Regions from separate parts of the Xanthomonas phaseoli pv. dieffenbachiae genome, predicted to be linked through region 3. Evidence: predicted binding sites of a transcription regulator. Region 3 holds the regulator's gene; each other region holds the start of a gene.

The links. The regulator FliA, encoded in region 3, starts transcription of late flagellar genes. The targets are predictions, from matches to a motif close to TAAAGTTTNNCNNNCNNNGGCCGATAA.
Region 1: the regulator FliA is predicted to act here: its motif matches at 2,294-2,320, upstream of FLG15_RS15680 (methyl-accepting chemotaxis protein).
Region 2: the regulator FliA is predicted to act here: its motif matches at 2,770-2,796, upstream of FLG15_RS14425 (STAS domain-containing protein).

The regions. Positions count from the first base shown of each region.
Region 1 covers NZ_CP041380.1:3,481,193-3,488,898, forward strand. Annotated here, with positions in the region: gene FLG15_RS23535 (hypothetical protein) at 401-685, shown strand; gene FLG15_RS15665 (rRNA pseudouridine synthase) at 776-1,486, opposite strand; gene FLG15_RS15670 (hypothetical protein) at 1,697-1,903, shown strand; gene FLG15_RS15680 (methyl-accepting chemotaxis protein) at 2,414-4,582, shown strand; gene FLG15_RS15685 (LysE/ArgO family amino acid transporter) at 4,933-5,559, opposite strand; gene FLG15_RS15690 (LysR family transcriptional regulator ArgP) at 5,660-6,562, shown strand; gene FLG15_RS15695 (response regulator) at 6,715-7,074, opposite strand; gene FLG15_RS15700 (sensor histidine kinase) at 7,071-7,706, opposite strand, start outside.
Region 2 covers NZ_CP041380.1:3,185,660-3,193,365, reverse strand. Annotated here, with positions in the region: gene FLG15_RS14435 (methyl-accepting chemotaxis protein) at 1-235, opposite strand, end outside; gene FLG15_RS14430 (chemotaxis protein CheA) at 300-2,309, opposite strand; gene FLG15_RS14425 (STAS domain-containing protein) at 2,328-2,657, opposite strand; gene mfd (transcription-repair coupling factor) at 3,119-6,583, opposite strand; gene FLG15_RS14410 (GNAT family N-acetyltransferase) at 7,232-7,706, opposite strand, start outside.
Region 3 covers NZ_CP041380.1:2,101,834-2,109,539, reverse strand. Annotated here, with positions in the region: gene flhA (flagellar biosynthesis protein FlhA) at 1-910, shown strand, start outside; gene flhF (flagellar biosynthesis GTPase FlhF) at 1,660-3,351, shown strand; gene FLG15_RS09625 (MinD/ParA family protein) at 3,338-4,222, shown strand; gene FLG15_RS09620 (RNA polymerase sigma factor FliA) at 4,219-4,986, shown strand; gene cheY (chemotaxis response regulator CheY) at 5,022-5,414, shown strand; gene FLG15_RS09610 (protein phosphatase CheZ) at 5,414-6,040, shown strand; gene FLG15_RS09605 (chemotaxis protein CheA) at 6,043-7,701, shown strand.

The sequences.
Region 1 (7,706 bases), 1.4 Mb from region 3:
CGCGAGGCCTGTTGGGCCGCTCAACTCGCGGGGCGCAGAGCACGCCCCTGCCGGAACACGGAGGAGCGAAGGCGCGAAGGCGCGAAGGCGCGACAGAATGGTCGCGCTTTCCCCCCACGATCTGCGCGTGCGTTCGTCCGTGCAGTCGTTTAGCAGGAAACGATTGCCGCCCGGCTCCATGCATGGAAGGCCAGTCGCGTCCTGCAATTGACCGCAGTGCAATTGTCATTGCAATCGCCCATCGGCTCCCCGGCACTCACTCCACGCAGCATGCCGATGTGCGCGTATCACTGTGCAAGCGCCTGCTTGGCCACCCCCTGATGCACGGGGCGATGCTTCCCGAATCACGCTGCAGAGGCACACTCCGACTCGTGCAAGGTGACTATTGCTGCATCGATCGATGCAAGGCAACGTCCGCCTCCGCGCCGCGCACGTAGATGCCCTGGGTCATCGAAGCGGCGGAAACATCCGCCTGCTTCTGCAGCACACCATGCATTTCACGCGATCAAGCAGGCTGCTCGCTAGGCTAACGTCATCGCAGCGCTGTGCTGCGCAAGACTGTCAGGAGTTCCGCATGGGCGACAATTCGTTTTTATCTCCGGCCTTCATCATCCTGGTCATTGGTGTGATTGCCGTGGTGCTGTTTCTGGTCACGCGTGCCAAGAAAAAGCGCAACAAGAAATAATCGCTGCATGCGCTGCTGGCCGTGACTGAGCACACGCGCACCCAGCGCTACGTGTTGACAGCGGCTGCAGCCGCTCACTCCGTGCTGCAGTCAGAACCGCTCGCCTGCCGGCAGGTAGCGCCATTCGCCGATCGCCAGCTTGCCCAGCGGCACCCGGCCCACGCGCAAGCGGCGAATGCTCACGACCTCCAGGCCCACTTGGCCGCACATGTCGCGCAGTTGGCCGGGCTGCACGTGCTTGATTGCAAACCGCAAGCGGTCTTCGCTTTGCCAGCTCACCTTGCAAGGCGGGAGACTGCGCTGTTGGTAGACCAAGCCATGCGCCAGCCGCGCCATTCCGTAAGGGCGCAACTCACCCCGCACTTCCACCAGGAATTCCTGCTCGATCGTGCCAGCGTCAGCGCTCAGCCGGCGCAGCACGCGGCCATCCTGGCTCAGGATCAACAGGCCGCTGGCCACCTCTTCCAGCGGCAGCGGTGCATGTAAGCGTAGGAAGTGCCGCTTCAGCACACGTACGTCGGACTGATCCAGCGCGCTGCGCGTTGCCGGCGTGGCAAGCGCCAGCGCGGCATCGACGCAGACGCCTGCCGGCTTGTGCAGCAACAAGGTGGCGGGCTCGGCAGGCACCGGCACCGCATTTTCGGCCAGGGTGACCTGCGCCGCGGTCGCTAGCGCCTGCGGTTCTTCGACCACCACGCCGTCCACGCTGACCCACCCGCCCTCGATGTAGTGCTGGGCCTCGCCACGCGAGCAGCCGAACGCGGCAGCCACACATTTATCGAGACGGATCGGATCGGACATCGGGCGAACTCAGCATCAGGGGACGGCAGTGTACGTGCTGGCTGTTTGCCCGCGTGAGTCGCGGCCCAACGCATCGGACGGTGCGCCTGCGCAGGCCGGCACTGCCTGCTATCGACGCAATGGCAAACTCCGTGTGCACCCAGACACCGGCAAACGCTTCTGCACCGCACGACAACGTGGGAAACTCGAAGCTCACACAGGAGATCGCAGATGTTTATCCAGTTCGGCACCGCCCGGGTCCGCCTCAACCATATCTCTGTCATCAGCGACCCCTTCAACGCTGGCGAAAGCTTCGGGTCGTACTGCCACTCGGTTCGGGTCGGGCTGATCTCCGGCGAAGAAGTCTTTGCGCGCTTCAACAGCGAGAATGGCGCCAAGCAACTGCACGCAGACGTGCTCGCTGCGCTGGAAGCCTGAGCAAAGAGTGATCGCCATCGCGGCGCGCTGCGTGCGCACCCGATGGCCCCAACTGCAGCACATGATGTTCCTGCCATGCATGCTGCGGTGCGGGAATACGCGCGACGCCGCGTGCGGCCCCTTCCACTGAAGTACCTCGCACAGCCTATGCGCTATCGGGCTCGCGTCTGTCTTGTCAGGCGCCCGATGCAGAACTGGCCTGCATGCATCCAATAGCCAGTCATACGCGTCTGTCGGCCACGCGCCAATGTCGGCAAAACGTCGGAAAATCGCTGCATCACCAGCACACTTCGATCCGGCCAAATGCATCTGAATCTGCGCGCTGGGGCACCTATGTCAGGACAGCGGAAGCGAGTGTCAGGAAACTTCCGATCTGTAATGAATCAGCGGTAAGTATTTTCGATCGACGGTCTTTAGCTCCCTGAAATTCTGCCGCTAGCTGGGCAAGGCGCTTGAGTCGATGCACCCCGCATCCGCCGAGCTGCTCAGCTGTACTACCTGGAAGCGGTCATGAATGACTATCTGCAACGCCTCAATGTCGGCCGTCGCCTCGGAATGGCGTTCGGTATTCTGATTCTACTGTCGGGCCTGCTGGTGGCGACCGGCCTGATCACCATGGCCAATGCGCGTTACGAGCTGGACACCATCGTCAACAACAACATGGAAAGGATCCGGCTATCCTCCGAAATGCTCGACGCCAACACCAATGTGGCGATCGGCTTGCGCGACGTGGTGATGGTGTCAGGCGATGCGGCCAACCGGCGCGCACTGGACATCATCGAAAGGAGTCGCGCGCGCTACAAGCAAGCCCACGATGCCCTGGCTGCGATGCCAAGCAGCGAGCTCGAAAAAAAGGCGCTCGCACTGGTGCAGGAAAAGCGCGACATCTCGGTCAAGTTCAACAACCAGATTCTCGACTACGGCATGCGCGACCAGAATCAGCAGGCACAGGCCTTGCTGCAAGGCGCTGCCGCTGCGGCGATGGACCAGCAACAAGCCGCAATTGCTGCAAATGCCGCCTTGGAGCGCCGCCTCAGCAAAGATGCGTACGCCGCAGCGGTTGCATCGATGCATAACGGCAAGATCATCCTGGCCAGCGGCGGCATCGCTGCGCTGGTGATCAGCGCGCTGCTCGCATGGTTGATTACGCGCAGCCTGACCAGGCCGTTGAGCCAGGCCACGCGCACTGCCGAAGCCATTGCCGCAGGCAATCTGCGCAACGATGTGCACACCACCGCAACGGATGAAACCGGCCGCCTGTTGCAGGCCATGGACAAGATGCAACTGCAGCTGCGCAACCTCATCGCGGCGCAGACCGACATGGCCAAGCATCACGATAACGGCCAGATCAGCTTCCGCATCGACGCAACCGTTTTTCCGGGCGACTACGGCCGCATGGCCAACGACACCAACGCATTGGTGGCCTCGCACGTGGCCGTGCAAAACGATCTGGCGCGCATCATGGGGCGTTATGCCATCGGCGAACTCTCCGAAGACATGCAGCCCCTGCCGGGCGAAAAAGCTGCCTTCAGCAACACCATGTCGCAGGTCAAGCTCAACCTGTCTGCGATGAATCACCAAATCAAGCACCTTGCGCAGGCCGCCGCCAATGGCGACTTCAGCGCCCGTGGTGATGTCGAACGCTTCCAGTTCGACTTCCGCATCATGGTGGAGAGCCTGAACCAGTTGATGTCCACCGCGGACGGCAATCTGCAATCGCTATCGGCACTGCTGCAGTCGATCGCAGCGGGCGACCTCACCGCACGCATGAGCGGCGACTTCCGCGGCGTATTCGCACAGATGCGCGATGACGCCAATGCAACAGCAAGCCAGCTGGCGCAGATCGTCGGCAACATCCAGCAGTCGGCCGTGTCGATCAACGCGGCTGCCAGCGAGATCGCCGCGGGCAACCAGGATCTGTCGCAGCGGACCGAGCAGCAGGCAGCCAACCTGGAAGAGACCGCCGCCTCGATGGAAGAGCTAACCTCCACCGTCAAGCAGAATGCCGAGAGTGCGCGCCAGGCCAATCAATTGGCGATCGGTGCCGCACGCGTGGCCTCGGAAGGGGGCACTGTGGTCGGCAAGGTCGTGGACACCATGAGTGGTATCGAAGCCTCGTCCAAGAAGATCGCCGACATCATCTCCGTCATCGACGGCATTGCCTTCCAGACCAACATCCTGGCGCTGAACGCCGCGGTGGAAGCTGCCCGGGCAGGCGAACAGGGTCGTGGCTTTGCGGTTGTTGCCTCGGAAGTGCGCACGCTGGCGCAACGCTCCTCCGGCGCAGCGAAGGAGATCAAGGACCTGATCGACGATTCCGTCCAACGCGTGGCCGAAGGCTCGGCACTGGTGCACAGCGCCGGCAAGACCATGGGCGAGGTCGTGGCCAGCGTCCAGCGCGTCACCGACATCATGGGCGAAATTTCGGCGGCCTCGCAGGAGCAATCTGCCGGCATCGAACAGGTCAATCAAACCATCACGCACATGGATGAAACCACGCAACAGAATGCGGCGCTGGTGGAAGAAGCCACTGCCGCCGCCCGCTCCATGGAAGAACAAGCCGTGCAACTCACCGACGCGGTCGCCATCTTCAAGATCGATGCACGGCAGGCACGCCGCGCAGACGCGCGCGCTACCGCACCGGTCGCGCATCTGTTGGACAAGGTACGCCACGCCTGAGCAGTGGCGTGGCCGCCGGCTGACTTTCAAAGGGGCAGCTGGCGTGAGCGCACCGCAGCGCTTGCCGGCGGCGATCGCAACAAGCCACTCACGTCCTCCCAAGCGCGCCCTGAGCGCGCGCTTGGCTGTTGCAACGGCGCAGCTACCTTTGCAGGGACACCATCTGCGCCAACGCCGCCTGTTCGCTGTCAAATAAACTGCCGAACATATCGAATTGTCGAGCAATCCCTGCACCGGCGGCGATCCGACGGCCCGGCCTGGCGGGTGGACTGCAATAGATCACCATGGACCAGCAGAATTTCCGGCTCCCACACCTGCGCAATGACTGCATAACGCTGCAGACAGAGCGATTAGCGCAGCGCCACGTGCTCGGGTAGCAGCAACAGCACACACAGCAGCAGCATGAAGACCGCGATCAGTCCATCCAGTATCTGCCACGCACGCGGATGCCGGAACACCGGCTGCAACAAGCGGGCGCCATAGCCCAGGCCAGAGAACCAACTGACGCTGGCGATACACGCACCGAGCGCAAATGCCCAGCGCAACGCACCGGGATAATGCGTGGCCAGGCTGCCGAGCAAGAGCATCGTATCGAGATAGACGTGCGGATTGAGGAAGGTAAACGCCAGGCAGGTGAGCGCTGCGCGTTGCCAGTGTTCTTCGCCCTGTTGCGCCGGGGTCATTGTGCCTTCGCCGCGCCAGGCACGGCGCGCGGCCATCCAGCCATAGACTGCAAGAAATGCGGCACCTGCGTAACGCAGCAGCTGCAGCAGGCCCGACCATTGCTGCGCCAATACGCCGATTCCGGCGACACCGAGCAATATCAGCGCGATATCCCCTAGTACGCAGATCGTCACCACTAGCCCCACGTGCTGGCGCTTGAGTCCTTGCCGCAGCACGAACGCATTCTGCGCGCCAATCGCAACGATGAGGCCGACACCGGCGAGAAAGCCGGCGATTATTGCTTGAGCGATCACAGTGTTGTCTCCGGGTAAGGAGTGCATCGTCTGCCATTGCAGATCATTAGAAAAACTAAATAATCTGTATGCTGCTTAGATCTTCTAATGCGCTCAAACTATGGATCTCCTACATCCTCAACTGGCCGCATTCGCAGCCGTATTGGACGAAGGCAGCTTCGACGCTGCTGCACAGCGGCTGGCGGTAACGCCCTCGGCAATCTCGCAACGCATCAAGGCGCTCGAAGATCGACTGGGGCAGGTACTGGTCATGCGTAAGGCGCCTTGCCGGCCAACACCGGCAGGCGAACGGCTGTTGCGCCGACTTAAGCCCATGCAGGTACTCGAAGCCGAAGCGATTGCCGACTTCCTGCCTGGCGATGGCGTCGCCGGCCATCTGCGCACACTCGCCATCGCGGTCAATGACGACTCGCTACAAACCTGGTTCCTGCAGGCGTTGTCGTCGCTGCACCAGACGCACAACTTCCTGTTCGATGTGCAGGTGGACGACCAGGATCACACCCTGGAATTGTTGCGCACTGGCAGCGTACTAGGCGCGGTCACCTCCGAGCGCGCGCCACTGCAGGGCTGCAATGTCCACGCATTGGGCGTGATGCGGTACCACGCAGTCGCATCGGCAGCGTTCGTCGCTGCGCACTTCAAGGGTGGCTTTACGGCCAGCGCGCTGGACCAGGCGCCGATGATGGTATTCAATCGCAAGGACACGTTGCAGGCGCGCTTCGTCAGGCGCATCACGCGCACCCGGTTGGCCCCGCCCACGCATTACCTGCCCACCTCCACCGGTTTCGTCGAAGCCGCTGCACGCGGACTCGGCTGGTGCCTGGCACCCGAAGCGATGGTGCTGCCTGCGGTGCGCAACCAGCAGGTCGTCATCATCGACCCCACCCGCTGGCTCGATGTCCCGCTGTACTGGCAATACGCCGCTGTGCGCTCGAGCGCCTTGCAGCAACTCAGCCAGGCACTGCGCGAGGCCGCTGCCACCAGCTTGCGTGGCAGCAGATAGACACCACAGCCACCGTTCTCACTGCCTGCCCATCGCCGGGCTGCCATGCATCGGCTTGCGGGGCATGCGCGCCAGCGCACTGTGGCAGACAGGGCTATCGCACTTCTCGCCGGCTACCCGTGTCGTTCAACTTCGGCAACACACGCGCTCGATCACTCGGCGCTGCGCTGCTGCAACAGCGAGAGCGCATGTTTTAGATCGCGAAAATGGAAAGGCTTCTGCAGACCGTGCCGGTGCCGGTACTTCTCGGGAATCCCGCCCTGCGCATAGCCGGTCACGAAGATATACGGAACACCGCGCGCGTCCAGTTCTTCTGCAATTGGAAACGACAAGGTGCCGCCAAGATTGATGTCCAGCAGTGCCAGGTCGAGGTTGCCTTCCTGCACCGCTTGCAGCGCTGCGTCCACGTCGGCCACGGTTGCCGCCACCTCGTAGCCCAGTTCCGCCAGGCAATCCTCCAGGAGCATCGCCACCAACGACTCGTCTTCGACCAGGAGCACGCGCATGGTCATGGCCGTGCCTCGGCATGCTCGGGCGGCAACGGGATGGAAACGCGGAAACACACGCCAGCCGGGTCGAACGACAGCTCAACCTCGCCCTTGAGGTCGTGCTTCAAGCCACGCTCCAAAAGACGCGTGCCGAATCCTTTGTGCGTGGGTGGTTGCACGGGCGGCCCCCCGCTTTCGCGCCAGATCAATTCGGGGCGCTCCTGCTCGCCGCGTGTGCTGCGCTCCCACGAAACCATGACATTCCCAGCTGGCAAGGATAATGCGCCGTGCTTGAGCGCGTTCGTGCACAGCTCATGCAGCGCCATCGACAGCGCCAATGCCCGCCGCGGATCCAGCCGACAAGAATCGCCCTGCAGCGTGAAGCGCTGGCTGTCGTGCGACTCATACAGCGCGGCAGCGTCGCGGGTCAGTTCCAGGACGTCGGCACTGACCCAGTTTTCGCGCGTCAGCGTGTCGTGTGCCCGCGACAGCGCCAGCAAGCGCGCGTCGAGCTTTTCCTGAGCGTCGGCCAAGCCGCCGGCGTTGGTGAACGACTGCCGCGCCAACGATTGCACCATTACCAACGAATTCTTGACCCGGTGGTTGAGCTCGTTGATCAACAGTTGCAGGTGCTGCTCATGCTGCTTGTGCTCGGT
Region 2 (7,706 bases), 1.1 Mb from region 3:
TACCGCGCGAGAACGCGTCCAGCGTGGTGGTGGCCATCTCCAGCGACGCGCTGGCGATACGGATTGCCCAGGCCAGCAAGGCGCCGCTGATCAATGCTGCAACGATGCTGGTGCCCAGCAAGACCGCGTGCGAGAGCGTCAGCGCCACGCCGGCGACAACCACGACAACGGGCAGGGCGATTGCAAGCGCGGCGGTGAACCACAACTGCTTGGCGATCGGGAGACGGTGTGACATGACGGTAGCTTCCTGGAGTCAGGTAACGACAAACGACGGTTCGGACCGGAGATGGCGCGGGCGTTCAGGCCGCCAACGCGTCCTGGTTGGGATGCAACTGCTGAATCAGGCTGGGCACATCCAGAATCAGTGCGACATCGCCGCTTCCCAGAATGCTCGAGCCGCTGATGCCTTTGACCTGCGCGAACACCTTGGACAGCGGCTTGATCACCGTCTGCCATTCGCCGAGCAGGGTGTCCACCACCAGGCCGAAGCGCTGCGCGCCCTGGCGGATCACCACGATGCTTTCGCGTGCCGGCGTCTTGCCGCCCAGCGCGAACAGTTCGCGCAGGCGCACGTACGGCAACACGCTGCCGCGCAGGTCGATGTAGTCGCTGGCGTAGTCGGGGGTGAACTCCACGCACTCTTCGACCACATCCAGCGGCACCACGAAGACCGATTTGCCCACGCCGACCTGGAAGCCGTTGATGATGGCCAGCGTCAGCGGCAGGCGCACCGAGATGGTGGTGCCCATGCCGGCGGCGCTGTCGATCTCGACCGTGCCGCGCAGTGCGGTGATGTTGCGCTTGACCACGTCCATTCCCACGCCGCGCCCGGACAGATTGGTGACCTTTTCCGCCGTGGAAAACCCCGGTTCGAAGATCATCGCGAAGACGTCGCGGTCGCTGAGTTGGCGGCCTGGTTCGATCAGGCCACGTTCGAGCGCCTTGGCCAGGATGCGGTCGCGGTTCAAGCCGCCACCGTCGTCGGTGATCTGGATGACGATGCTGCCGGAGTCGTGATATGCGTTGAGCCCGACGGTGCCGCGTGCGGGCTTGCCGCGCGCCACGCGCACGTCTGCCGGCTCGATGCCGTGGTCCATCGCATTGCGCACCAGATGGGTGAGCGGGTCGCCGATCTTTTCCACCACCGACTTGTCCAGTTCGGTGTCTTCGCCGGCCACCACCAGCGCGATGTCCTTGCCCAGTTCGCGGGCCACGTCGTGCACCACGCGCTGGAAGCGGCTGAAGGTGCCGCCGATCTTGACCATGCGCAGCTGCAACGCGCTTTCGCGCACGTCTTCGACCAGGCCGGCCAGGATCGAGGCCGATTCCAGCAATTGCGCATCGCCGGTGCGTTGCGCATTGGCACTGGTGCTGGACACGGCGATGATGAGTTCGCCGACCAGATCGATCATGCGATCGAGCTTGTCGGCATCCACGCGGATGGAACGTGCGTCGGCGCTGCGCGCGGCAGCGTCGGGCGCGGCACGGCCTGGGGCCGGAGCGGCGCTGGGGACTGCAGCAAGCGGCTTGTTCGGCGCCGGGCTGGCTGCTGTTTCGGCGGCCAGCAATTCAGCGGCATCGGATGGCGCCGGAACCGACACGATTTCCAGGTCGCAATCTTCGCGGACGAATTCGAACACCTCCTCGATGGCGGCGCGGTCGGCATCGCTGCGTAGCAGGATCTGGAAGCCCAGGTAATTGGCTTCCGGATCGAGGTCGTCGAATGCCGGCAGCTGGCTGATGTCGGTGTTGATCGATTCGACCGAGCCCAGGCTGCGCAGGTTGCGAATCAGCTTGAGCGGCGAATTGCCGAAGCGCAGTGCGTCGGCAAACAGTTTCAGGGTGATGCGCCAGTAACCGCTCTGCTTTTCCGGTGCGCCTTGCGCAGCGGCGGCCGCGGTGACGCCGCTGCCGCTGCGTTGCAGATACGTCTGCAGTTGCGCCAGCAGCGGCTCGGCTTCGGCGGCCAGCGCGACCGGGTCGGCGTGGCTCGGGTCTGCGGCGGTTTCCACCAAGGCATGGATATGGTCGCAGCACACCAGCAGCAGCCCGATCAGTTCCGAACTCAAGCTCAGCGCTTCGTCGCGGACCAGATCCAGCACGCTTTCCACCACATGGGTGAAGCCGACCAGCTGCGGCAGGTCGAACAGGCCGCCGGAGCCCTTGATGGTGTGCGCGGCGCGGAAGATGGCATTGACCGCATCCGGCGACGGTTCGCCGCGCTCGGCTTCGAGCAGATGCCGTTCCATGTCTTCGAGCAGGTCCCGGCTCTCGGCCAAGAAGGTCTGCATCAGCTGGTTCATGTCCATGCGCGCGTCACCAGTCCGTTAGTGAATTCGTTCGCCCAAGCCTGCCACCGCATGCGGGTACAGGGCCTCGAGCAGGCCAAGCAGCTCGATGACATCGACCACCGCACGGCTGGAATCGGTCAGCGAAAACGGCCGGCCATCGGCCTGGATCGCCTGCTTGGTGGCCAGCAACAATTGCAGGCCGGTGGTATCGATCTCGCTGACGGCGGCCAGGTCCAGATGCAGTCCACCCGGATGCAGCAAGGCCGGCTGCAGCAACGGCTTGAGCTCGGCCGCGCGACGAATGGTCATCTCGCCCTCCAGGGCAAGGGTCAGCGGCGCGGGTAGATCGGACAGTGGCGTGTTCATCGGTGCCTCAAGCGGTGCGATGGCGCACGGGTGCGTGCCATGGCCTGGGAAGGTCGCGACGGCCTGGACGGGTGTGAGCAGCGCTGCACACGGACCATGCCGGTCTATGCAGGTATCGGCGCCTTTTGGAAATATTTAGGCAAAATTCAGTGCGATGACGGATTTGCGAAATCCGTCACCGCCTGTGGATTAATTGCTCAGCTTTGTCGCAAGCAGGCTCAGGGGGACTATCCGGGTCTGTCCTGTTGGACAGTTCGCCACAGTTTCGGCACGGCGTGGCGGGCGGAGCCCGGCCTGCTCGCGCCCGTAAAGCACCGGCAGGCGGTTCATCCACACAGGATGCGCGGCGCGTTAGCTGACGGGCGAATGCGACCAGGCCGGGGCTTGTTCGCCGGCCTGGTCGCTCGTCACGCGTGATGGTCGAGCTGGGTGCGGTCGTCGCTTGCCCGCGCCGCAGTGCTTCAGCCCGGCGACAACGCCGCCAACAGGCCGCGTGCCGCATTGAAGCGGTCGGCGCCTTCGGGCATCGGCAGCTTGATGCGCAATTTGTCCGGGCCATCCATCGTGTAGATCTTCGGCTGTTTCTGGATCATCTGGATGATGGTCATCGGGTCGATCGCCGGCTTGGCCTCGAACACCAGCCGCCCACCGTTTTCGCCCAGATCCAGCTTGCGCACGCCCAGCGCATTGGCCTGCAGCTTGAGCTCGGCAATGGCGAACAGGTGCTTGACCGGGTCCGGCAGCAGGCCGAAGCGGTCGATCATCTCCACCTGCAGTTCGCGCAGCGCATCGGCATCGCGGGCGCTGGAAATGCGCTTGTACAAGGTCAGCCGCGTATGCACGTCGGGCAGATAATCCTCGGGAATCAGCGAGGCCACGTGCAGTTCGACGTCGGCGCCGCGCACTTCCTCGCCGGCATCCAGGTCGGGCAGCTTGCCCTGGCGGATGCTGCGCACCGCGCGCTCGAGCAGTTCGGTATACAGGCTGAAGCCGACCTCGGCCATCTGGCCGCTTTGGTCTTCGCCGAGCAACTCACCGGCGCCGCGGATTTCCAGGTCGTGCGTGGCCAGGGTGAAGCCGGCACCGAGCTCGTCCATCGAGGCAATCGCTTCCAGGCGCTTTTCTGCATCGGAAGTCATCGAGCGGCGATCCGGCACCACCAGGTACGCATAGGCGCGGTGATGCGAGCGACCCACGCGGCCGCGCAACTGATGCAACTGCGCCAGGCCGAAGCGGTCGGCGCGGTTGATGATGATGGTGTTGGCATTGGGAATGTCGATGCCCGATTCGATGATCGTGGTCGACAGCAACACGTTGAAGCGCTGCTTCTGGAAATCCAGCATCACCCGTTCCAGCTCGCGCTCGGGCATCTGTCCATGCGCGATACCGATGCGCGCTTCCGGCACCAGTTCGGACAGATCGCGCTGCATGCGCACGATGCTTTCCACGTCGTTATGCAGGAAATACAGCTGACCACCGCGACTGAGTTCGCGCTGGAAGGCCTCGCGCAGCAGCGTGTTGTCCCACGCGGTGATGAAGGTCTGCACCGCCAGGCGGTTCGGCGGCGGGGTGGCGATGATCGACAGGTCGCGCAGGCCGGCCATGGCCATGTTGAGCGTGCGCGGGATGGGCGTGGCGGTGAGCGTGAGCAGGTGCACGTTGGCTCGCATCGCCTTGAGCGCTTCTTTCTGCCGCACGCCGAAGCGCTGTTCTTCGTCGACCACGACCAGGCCGAGATCCTTGAACTTCACATCCGGCTGCAACAAGCGGTGCGTGCCGATGATGACGTCGATCTCGCCGCTGGCGACCTTTTCCAGTTCTGCCTTGATTTCCTTGGTGCTCTTGAAGCGCGACAGCACTTCCACCTTCATCGGGTAATCGGCGAAGCGGTCGCGGAAATTGCGGTAGTGCTGTTCGGCCAGCAATGTGGTCGGTACCAGCACGGCGACCTGCTTGCCGGCGCTGGCGGCGGCGAATGCCGCACGTACCGCGACTTCGGTCTTGCCGAAGCCCACGTCGCCGCAGACCACGCGGTCCATCGGTTGGCTGCTGCCCAGATCGCGCAGCGTCGCATCGATGGCGGCCAACTGGTCGCCAGTTTCCTCGAACGGAAATCCAGCCGCGAACGGCTCGTACATCGCGCGGTCCACCTGCAAGGCCAGGCCGGCGCGTGCGCGTCGTCGCGCCTGGATCTCCAGCAGTTCGGCGGCGACGTCGCGGACCTTTTCGGCGGCCTTGCGCTTGGCCTTGGTCCATTGCTCGCCGCCCAGCGAATGCAGCGGTGCGGTTTCCGCCGAGGCGCCGGAGTAGCGGCTGATCAGGTGCAGCTGCGCCACCGGCACATACAGCCGGTCGCCCTTGGCGTATTCGATTTCCAGGAATTCGCCAGGCATGCCACCGGCATCGAGCACGATCAGGCCGCGGTAGCGGCCCACGCCGTGATCCTCGTGCACGATCGGCGCGCCTTCGGACAGCTCGCCCAGATCGCGGATGATCGCTTCCGGCTCGCGTCCGACCCGGCGCGCGCGGCGCGGCTGGTTGGCCCGTTCCGGGAACAGCTGGCGTTCGGTCAGCAGCGCAACCTGCGGCTGATCCAGCGCAAAGCCGTCTTCCAGCGGCGCCACGGTGATGCCAAAACGCAGCGTGCCCGCCAGGAACGCCGGCACATCGGCGACCAGCTCCGGCTTCAACTGCGCGGCGGCCAGCACTTCCATCAAGGCTTCGCGGCGGCCGGCCGAATCTGCAGCAACCAGCACGCGGCCCGGATAATGGCTCAGGAACGTCGCCAGCGCCTGACCGGCCGGCGCGTCTTTTGCGGCCACCGGCAGCGGCGGCAACGGTTGGTCGCCGAGCGGGGCGGCTTCATCGATGCGCGCATGGTCGCCGGCCCACACTTCGATACGCGCCAGCTTGTTGAGCCGCTCGCGCAGCGCATCCGGCGATTGGTACAGGTCGTCCGGCGGCAGCAGCGGGCGTTCCACATCGTGTCGGCGCTGTTCGTAGCGGTTCTGCGCCTGCGTCCAGAATGCGTCGGCGGCATTGGACACGCCGGTGGCAATCACCGGCAGCACGCGCTTGTCCAGGTAATCGAATAGCGTTGCGGTCTTGGCGAAGAACATCGGCAGGTAATACTCGATGCCCGATGGCGCCAGCCCGGATTTCAGGTCCTGGTACAGCGCGCTGCGCCGGGTATCCACGTCGAAGCGTTCGCGCAGGCAGGCCAGCACGCGCTCCACGCTGGCATCGTCCATCGGCACTTCGCGGCCCGGCAGCATCTTGACCGCGTCCACCTTGTCCAGCGAGCGCTGCGATTCCGGGTCGAACACGCGGATCGAATCGATGTCCTCATCCAGCAATTCGACGCGCAATGGCGTGTCCGCGCCCATCGGAAACACGTCCAGCAGGCCGCCGCGGACCGCGAAATCGCCCGGGTCCATCACCTGCGGCACGTTGCGGTAGCCGGCGCTTTCCAGGCGGCGCTTTTCCGCATCCAGATCCAGGCGCTGGCCAACGGTGAGATCGAAGCTGCCGCCGACGATGTAGCTCAGCGGCGCCAACTGCTGCAGCAAGGTCTGCACCGGCACGATCACCACGCCGCGGGTCAGCCCGGGCAGGCGGTGCAGGGCGGCCAGCCGCTGGCTGATGATTTCCGGGTGCGGGCTGAACTGGTCGTAGGGCAGGGTTTCCCAATCGGGGAATGGCACCACCGGCAGCGCCGCATGTTCGCCGAGCAAGGCATGCAGATCGGCTTCGATCTGATGCGCGCTCTGGTTATCGCGGGCGATCACCAGCAGGGGGCCGGCATGCGCTTCGGCTGCCCGCGCAATCGACCACGCCAGCGCAGTCGGAGAGGACGGGGCGCGCCAGTAGGCGCGGAGCTGGCCGGACTTGGGCAGCGGCGGGGAGGGGAAGGTAGGCGACGGCATCAGCCGGCGATTTTATCAGAGCCCCCGCAGTGCCCGGTCCATCCGGCGTGAAAGCTGGCGGTGGGCTACCTGACCGGATGTGCACGGCGGGTCATGGCATTGGGTACGCGGGTGCAAGTCATGCGCACGCTCGCGAGGCAAAGACCCACTCGCTCGAGTGCGCGGTGCCCTCACCGCTTGCGGGACACGCCATGAATCCGTCCCTGCAGGCTCGGTGGCGGCATCCATGCCGCCGCAGGTTCCGCACGCGGCGAGGACATCACAGCAGTCGGTTTTACATGGCGCCTGGGTATGAGCCAGACACAGCGCTCCCGTCATCACGGCAACACTCTCGACGGTTGTGAGCTCTCTGTGGCGAAACGTCGGGCTGTCTCCCTCCGGGGAGCGGCGTGCGCGGATGAAGCGTGGCATCCATGCCACCCCAGGATCCTGCACGCGGCGAGGGGAAGGACCCGTAGGTGGCCTTCGGTGTCAGCCAGCGTGCCGATCCTTTCGGGGGCTTGCAGCTTACCGTCGAGGAACATCAGGCCGCCGCGCAATGGGGTCTCTCCGTGATGAAGCAAGCCCCAAGCCCCGATCACGCAAAGCAGCCGCGATCTGCTTTGACGAATCCCAAATCCCGCATCCCGAATCCCGAATCCCGGCAACTCAAGCATCCAGCTCCAACACCATCCGCACCAGTTCAGGCGATTCCGGGTGCGCCTGCGGCTTGAAGCCCAGCGATTCTGCCAACTGCAGCATCGGCACATTGCTTTGCAGCACATCGCCGAACAGGCAGTCCAGGTATTTGCGCCGTGCCCACTTGACCAGCTTGCGCATCAGCTGCCGCCCCAGCCCCTGGCCGGCGACGAAGCTGCTGACCAGGATGGTGTATTCGGCCTGGCGTGTGCCCGGTACCAACGCGGCGCGCGCGACCGCACCCACCAGTGCTTCGCCGGGCGGCAATTGCTCGGCGGCAACCAGCACGATCTCGCTCTTGGGGTTGGGATGAGTCAGGCGTTGCACCATCTCCGGGGTGATTTCGGTGGAGGAGCGCACAAAGCGCGCGCGAATTTCCTCCGGTCCCAACAGGCTGAAAGCTCCCTGCAGCGGCGGACCATCCTCGGGACGGATCGGGCGAAGC
Region 3 (7,706 bases):
CGTGCGCCGCAAGCTCACCCAGGACATCGGGTTCCTGGTGCCGCCGGTGCATATCCGCGACAACCTGGAGCTATCGGCCAATGCCTACCGGCTGCTGGTGCATGGCGTGCCGGTGGCCACCGCAGAAATCTATTCCGACCGCGAACTGGCGCTGGACCCGGGCGGTGCGCTCGGCCAGCTCGACGGCATCCCCGGCAAGGACCCGGCATTCGGCCTGGATGCCACCTGGATCCAGCCGCACCAGCGCGCCTATGCCGAATCGATGGGCTACACCGTGGTCGACCCGGCGACCGTGGTCGCCACCCACCTGTCGCACCTGATCCGCGAACATGCCCCCGAACTGCTCGGTCACGAGGAGGTCCAGCAGTTGCTGGCGACCCTGGCCAAGACCGCGCCGAAGATGGTCGAAGACCTCACTCCGAAGGCGCTGCCGCTGTCGGTGGTGGTGCGCGTGCTGCAGAACCTGCTGATCGAGAAGATCCCGGTGCGGCAGCTGCGCAAGATCGTCGAGGCGCTGGTCGAACACGCTCCGCATAGCCAGGACCCGGCCACCCTCACCGCCGCGGTGCGTACCTCGCTGGGCCGCTTCATCGTGCAGGAAATCGCCGGCATGTCGGCCGAGCTGCCGGTGTTCACCCTGGCCCCGCAGCTGGAGCGCGTGCTGCAGGAATCCACCCACGGCAACGGCGTGGCGCTGGAACCCGGGCTGGCCGAACGCCTGCACCAAAGCCTGGCCGATTGCGTGGGCAAGCAGGAAGCCCGCAACGAACCGGCGGTGGTGCTGGTGCCCGGCCAGGTGCGCGCCGCACTGGCCCGCCTGGTGCGCCACAGCGTGCCCAGCCTGTCGGTGCTGGCCTATAGCGAAGTGCCGGAAGACAAGCGCCTGAAGCTGGTCGGCACGATCAGCTAAAGACTAGCGCCCCTCATCCGGCGCTGCGCGCCACCTTCTCCCGCCTGCGGGAGAAGGCAACGGGTTGCCAGCGCTGCAGCGGCGTTGCACCAACCCCTCCCTTCCCCCGCCTGCGGGGGACGGTGCCCGAAGGGCGGATGGGGGGCTGCCGTCTCGCGATGTTCCCGCAGGTGTGACTCTCACGGCACCAACCGCCTCATCCGGCGCTGCGCGCCACCTTCTCCCGCCCGCGCGAGAAGGCAACGGGTTGCCAGCGCTGCAGCGGCGTTGCACCAACCCTCCCATCCCCCGCCTGCGTGGGAAGGTGCCCGAAGGGCGGATGGGGGGCAGCCGTCTCGCGATGTTCCCGCAAGTGTGACTCTCACGGCACCAACCGCCTCATCCGGCGCTGCGCGCCACCTTCTCCCGCCTGCGGGAGAAGGCAACGGGTTGCCAGCGCTGCAGCGGCGTTGCACCGACCCCTCCCTTCCCCCGCCTGCGGGGGAAGGTGCCCAAAGGGCGGATGGGGGCAACAAGGGCAGCCGCCGCACGCGCAACCCTCCTGATCGAGCGCCAGAAATCCAGCACTGCGGTTTTGGCACACCGCATGCATTAGCTCTGGCGAGACCGCAGCCAGCACCACCGCTGCGGGGCGGATGGCAGGACTTGGAACACAAACGGGACAGGCAACTCATGACGCTGGCAACACACCCACATTCATCGCACACCCGTCCGGCGTCCGGCGGGTCCCGTTCCTGGAGGCACTTCGCATGAAAATCAAACGCTTTGTCGCCCCGGACATGCGCACCGCATTCCGCATGGTGCGTGAAGAACATGGCCCGGACGCGGTGATCCTGTCCAACCGTCGCACCGCCGAAGGCATCGAGATCGTCGCTGCCAGCAACTACGACGAAGAGCTCGTGCAGCGCGCCCTGGAAACCGCGCGCTCCGACACTCCGGCCTCCACCCAGCACCAGCAGGCTCCCGCCCAGCCGGCAGCCGCCCCGCAAGCCCCGGCCAAGCCCGCTGCTCCGGTGCACGCGTTGCTCAAGCCGTCTGCCGACGCCGAGGCAAGCCAGCGCCAGCGCGTCGCCAGCGCCGCCGACGACATGATTGCCGCCATGGCGCTGCGCCAGCCGGTCAGCGTGCCGCGCCAGGCGCCGGTCGCCGCCCCGGTGCGTACCGCCAGCATTCCTTCGCCCGCTGCCCAGGCACTCGCCCACGCGGTTGCCGTCACCGCCGCGCCGCGCCAGGAACACGCGCTGTCGGCCGTGCCGGAACAGCTGTTCGCCGACTTTTTGACCACTGCCCCGGTGCAGCGCCCGGCCGTGCAGGCCGCCCCGGTCCAGGCGCCGGCTCCGGTCATGGCGGCCACGGTTGCCGCTCCCGCCTACGCCGCCCAGGACCAGGACGACGACGCCTTCGCCGACGAAGCCGACTTCGATCTGGACGATGCCCTGCCGCAGATCCTGCCGCCGGCCGCGCTGCCGCCGATCGTGGTCGCCCCGCCGGCCCTGGCCGCCGTGCCGGTTGCCGCCACGCCGGCGCCGCAGAACGACGAAGAACTCAAGCAGCTGCGCGGCGAACTGGCGCTGATGCGGCAGATGATCGAGCGCGAGATGAACCGCCTCACCGACGAGCGCCTGCGTGGCTTGCCGGTGCGCGCCCAGGCGCTGGAACTGATGGACGACTACGGTTTCGACGCCGGCCTGACCCGCGATATCGCCCTGCAGATCCCCGCCGATACCGAATTGCACCGTGGCCGCGGCCTGATGCTGGGCTTGCTGTCCAAGCGTCTGCCGGTGGCCCCGGTGGACCCGCTGGAACGCGGCGGCGTGATCGCCCTGGTCGGCCCGACCGGCGCCGGCAAGACCACCACCATCGCCAAGCTCGCCCAGCGCTTTGCCGCCCAGCACGCCCCGCGCGACGTGGCCCTGGTCACCACCGACACCCAGCGCGTGGGCGGCCGCGAGCAGCTGCACAGCTACGGCCGCCAGCTCGGCATCGCGGTGCACGAGGCCGACAGCGCCGAAAGCCTGCTGGAGCTGCTGGAGCGCCTGCGCGACTACAAGCTGGTGCTCATCGACACCGCCGGCATGGGCCAGCGCGACCGTGCCCTGGCCGCCCAGCTGAACTGGCTGCGCGCCGCCCAGCAGGTCACCTCGCTGCTGGTATTGCCTGCCAACGCCCATTTTTCCGACCTCGACGAGGTCGTACGCCGCTTCGCCCACGCCAAGCCCCAAGGCGTGGTGCTGACCAAACTCGACGAGACCGGCCGCTTCGGCAGCGCCTTGTCGGTGGTGGTCGACCACCAAATGCCCATCACCTGGGTGACTGACGGACAGCGGGTCCCCGACGACCTGCACCGCGCCAATGCCGCCAGTCTCGTTCTTCGCCTTGAAGATTTGCGGCGCGCTGCCGATAAGCCCTGTACTCCGGAGCACAACCATGCAGTCGCGTGAATACGCCAAGCTGACCAACGCCTTCCCCCTGTCGGCGACCCGTCCCGAGCCCTTGGGCCCGGTGCGCACCATTGCCGTGACCGGCGGCAAGGGTGGCGTGGGCAAGACCAACATCTCCGCCAACCTGGCCGTGGCGCTTGCCGACATGGGCAAACGCACCCTGCTGCTGGACGCCGACCTCGGCCTGGCCAACCTGGACGTGGTCTTGGGCCTGGCGCCCAAGTACACCCTGGCCGACCTGATCGCCGGCCGTTGCACGCTCGATGAAGTCATCATCGAAGGGCCCGGCGGCGTGCTGGTGGTGCCGGCCGCTTCCGGTCGCCGCCACATGGCCGAACTGGCCCCGGCCCAGCACATCGGCCTGGTCAACGTGTTCTCCGAACTGGAACGCGACCTGGACGTGATGGTCATCGACACCGCCGCCGGCATCACCGACAGCGTGCTGACCTTCTGCCAGGCCGCCCAGGACACCGTGGTGGTGGTCTGCGACGAGCCGGCCTCGATCACCGACGCCTACGCGCTGATCAAGGTGCTCTCGCGCGAACGCGGCGTGGACCGCCTGCAGATCATCGCCAACATGGTGCGCGACCCCAACGAAGGCCGCCTGCTGTACGACAAGCTCTCCCGCGTCTGCGAGAAGTTCCTCGGCGATGTCTCGCTGAACTATCTCGGCCATGTGCCGCAGGACGACTGGCTGCGCCTGTCGGTGCAGCGCCAGCAACCGGTCATCAAGGCCTACCCCGCCAGTCCGTCGGCGCAGGCCATCGCAGAAATCGCACGCCGTACCTCGCGCTGGCAGGCCCCGACCGTGCCGCGCGGCAACGTCGAGTTCTTTGTCGAACGCATCATCCAACGGGGAGTGGCCGCATGAGCACCGCTACCGCAACCACGGCCAGCGCGCAGTACCGCGCCGTGCAGCGCAACAACGCCAACGACGTGGTGACCCAGCACGCCGACCTGGTCCGCCGCATCGCCCACCATCTGGCGGCGCGCCTGCCGGCCAGCGTGGAAGTGGACGACCTGATCCAGGCCGGCATGATCGGCCTGATCGAAGCCTCGCGCAGCTACGATTCCGAACAGGGCGCGTCCTTCGAAACCTATGCCTCGATCCGTATCCGCGGCTCGATGATCGACGAGATTCGCAGGGGCGACTGGGTGCCGCGTTCGGTGCACCGCCGCGCCCGCGATGCCGCCGCCGCCGTGCGCAAGATCGAACAGAACACCGGCCGCGCCGCCGCCGCCACCGAAGTGGCCGCCGCCATGGAAATGCCGCTGCCCGATTACCTGCGCCTGATGGAAGATGCCGCACGTGGCCAGGTGCTGAGCCTGGAATCGCGCATCGAAGATCACGGCGAGCTGGACACCACCGCCAAGGGTGGCCCCAATCCGCAGCAGATGATGGAGCGTGGCGAATTCGGCCGCGAGCTGGGCAAGGCCATCGGCCAGTTGCCCGAGCGCGAGCAGCTGGTGCTGTCGTTGTATTACGAGCAGGAATTGAACCTGAAGGAAATCGGCGCCGTGCTCGGCGTCAGCGAATCGCGCGTGTGCCAGATCCACGGCCAGGCGGTGGTGCGTTTGCGTGGCCGCCTCAAAGTCTTCGAACTGGCCGATGCCGGCGTCGAAGTCGACGACTGAATTTTTCGCGTAATTTTTCGTGTTAGGAGCTTGATGTGAACAAGAACATGCGGATCCTGATCGTGGACGACTTCTCGACGATGCGACGTATCGTCAAGAACCTGTTGGGCGATCTCGGCTTCACCAATACCGCAGAGGCCGAAGACGGCAACAGCGCCCTGGCCGCGTTGCGTGCCGGCCCGTTCGATTTCGTGGTCACCGACTGGAACATGCCCGGCATGACCGGCATCGACCTGCTGCGCAACATCCGCGCCGACGCCAAGCTCAAGCACCTGCCGGTGATGATGGTGACCGCCGAAGCCAAGCGCGAGCAGATCATCGAAGCGGCCCAGTGCGGCGTGAACGGCTACATCATCAAGCCGTTCACCGCCCAGACGCTGGAAGAAAAGCTGGGCAAGGTGTTCGAACGTCTGGCGGCGACCGCCTGATGAACGCGACCGTGGAAACCGATGCCGAACGTGCCGCCTTGATCGAGCGCCTGCAGAACGCACTCGATGCACTGGAAAGCGGTGACCAGGTCGCCTGGCGTCGCGAGGTGGATCACCTCGCCGCCCTGCGCACGCGCCCGATGATGCAGAGCCTGAGCCGGCTCGCCCGCGAACTCGGCCAGGCACTGGGCGAACTGCCCACCGTGCCCGAAGAAGCCGGCGAGCTGGACGATGCCTGCTCGCGCCTGGACCATGTGGTGGAGATGACCGAGAAGGCCAGCCACCGCACATTGGATCTGGTCGAAGAATGCCGCGAGCTGGCCAACCAGCTGCGCAGCGGCGGGCTCAATCAGGACCAGGGCGCGCTGCTGGAAAAGATGCGCCATAACCTGACCGAACTGTCGCTGGCGCAGAGCTATCAGGATTTGAGCGGCCAGATCATCCGGCGCGTGGCCGGCATCGTGCGGCGTGTGCATGAAGGCTTCGGTGCGCTCGGCTTGCCGCCGAAGAATCCCGAGCCGAAGAAAGACGACGGCGGTCTTGCCGGTCCTGCAATCAAGGGCCTGGACCGTCATGCGGTGTCGCAAGACGACGCCGACGACCTGCTGTCCGGATTGGGGCTGTAACCATGAGTGCTGTTCCAGACGATATTGCTGCCGATTTCATCGTCGAGGCCCAGGAAATCCTGGATCGCCTCGGCGAACAGCTGGTCTCGCTGGAACAGGCGCCAGAAGAAGCCGACCAGCTCAACGCGGTGTTCCGCGGCTTCCACACGCTCAAGGGCGGCGCCGGCTTTCTGGCGATCAAGCCCATGGTGGAGCTGTGCCACGCCGCGGAAGAAACCCTGGGCATGGCGCGCTCGGGCCAGGCGGTGCTGCAGGCGCATCACTTCGATGCCGCACAACAATCGCTGGATTATCTGCAGGCCATGCTGGATGCCATGGGCTTGGGCGAAGCCGTGCCGCATGCGCCGGCCACGTTGATCGCGCAGTTCGACGCCAAGAGCGCCCCGCCGGCGCTCAAGGCCGCACCGCAGGCGGCCGCTGCCAAGCCGGCTGCTGCCGCACATGGCGACGATGCGCATGCGCCCGCCCCCAAGGTGGCCGGCAAGGCCGCGGCCAAGACCGGCGCCGAAGCCGAACAGACCGTGCGCGTGGACACCAAGCGCCTGGACGCCATCGTCAACCTGATCGGCGAACTGGTGCTCTCGCGCAACCGCTTGAAGACCTTGCGCACCCGCCTGCGCGATGAAGAACTCGACCGCGCGGTCAGCACGCTGGACATCGCTACCGCACGCTTGCAGACCGCGGTCATGCGCACCCGCATGCAACCGGTCAGCAAGGTGTTCGCCCGCTTCCCCAAGGTGGCCCGCGACGTCGCGCGCACCCTGTCCAAGGAAGTGGAACTGGAACTGATCGGCGCCGAAACGGAGCTCGATCGTAATCTGGTCGAAGCCCTGGCCGACCCCTTGGTGCACCTGGTGCGCAACGCCATCGACCACGGCATCGAATCGCCGGCCCTGCGCGAAGCCACCGGCAAACCGCGTAGCGGCCATGTGCGCCTGTCGGCGCAGCAGGAAGGCGACTACGTCAGTATCGAAATCCAGGACGACGGCGCCGGCATCGACCCGGAGCGCCTGCGCGAGATCGCCCGCAACAAGGGCCTGATCGACGCCGAAGCCGCCGCCCGCCTGAGCACCGACGAGTGCTTACACCTGATCTTCATGCCGGGCTTCTCGACCAAGGCGGAAGTCACCGACATCTCCGGCCGTGGCGTGGGCATGGACGTGGTGCAGTCCCGTATCCGCGAACTGAGCGGGCAGATCCAGATCCAGTCCGAACTGGGCCGCGGCAGCCGCTTCATGATCCGCGTGCCGCTGACCCTGGCGATCTTGCCGACCCTGCTGGTGCAGGCCGGCGAAGCGGTCTATGCGTTGCCGCTGGCACGCGTGGTCGAAGTGCTGCACGCACCGCAGACCTCGCTGGGCTGGTTCGACGGCCGCGCCGTGCTCGACCGCCGCTCGCACACCCTGCCCCTGATCGACCTGCGCCGCTGGCTGGGCGTGCCGGCCGAACAGCCGCCGCTGCTGACCGTGGTGCTGTTGCAGGCCGGCGAAACCCGCTTCGGCCTGGTGGTGGACCAGGTGCGCGGCCGCGAGGAAGTGGTGATCAAGCCCCTACCCCGCGCCCTGCGCGGCCTACCCGGCTACGCCGGCGCCACCCTGATCGGCGACGGACGCATGGCGCTGATCCTGGATGTGGATGGATTGCGCTCCAGCGATCATTGATTTTT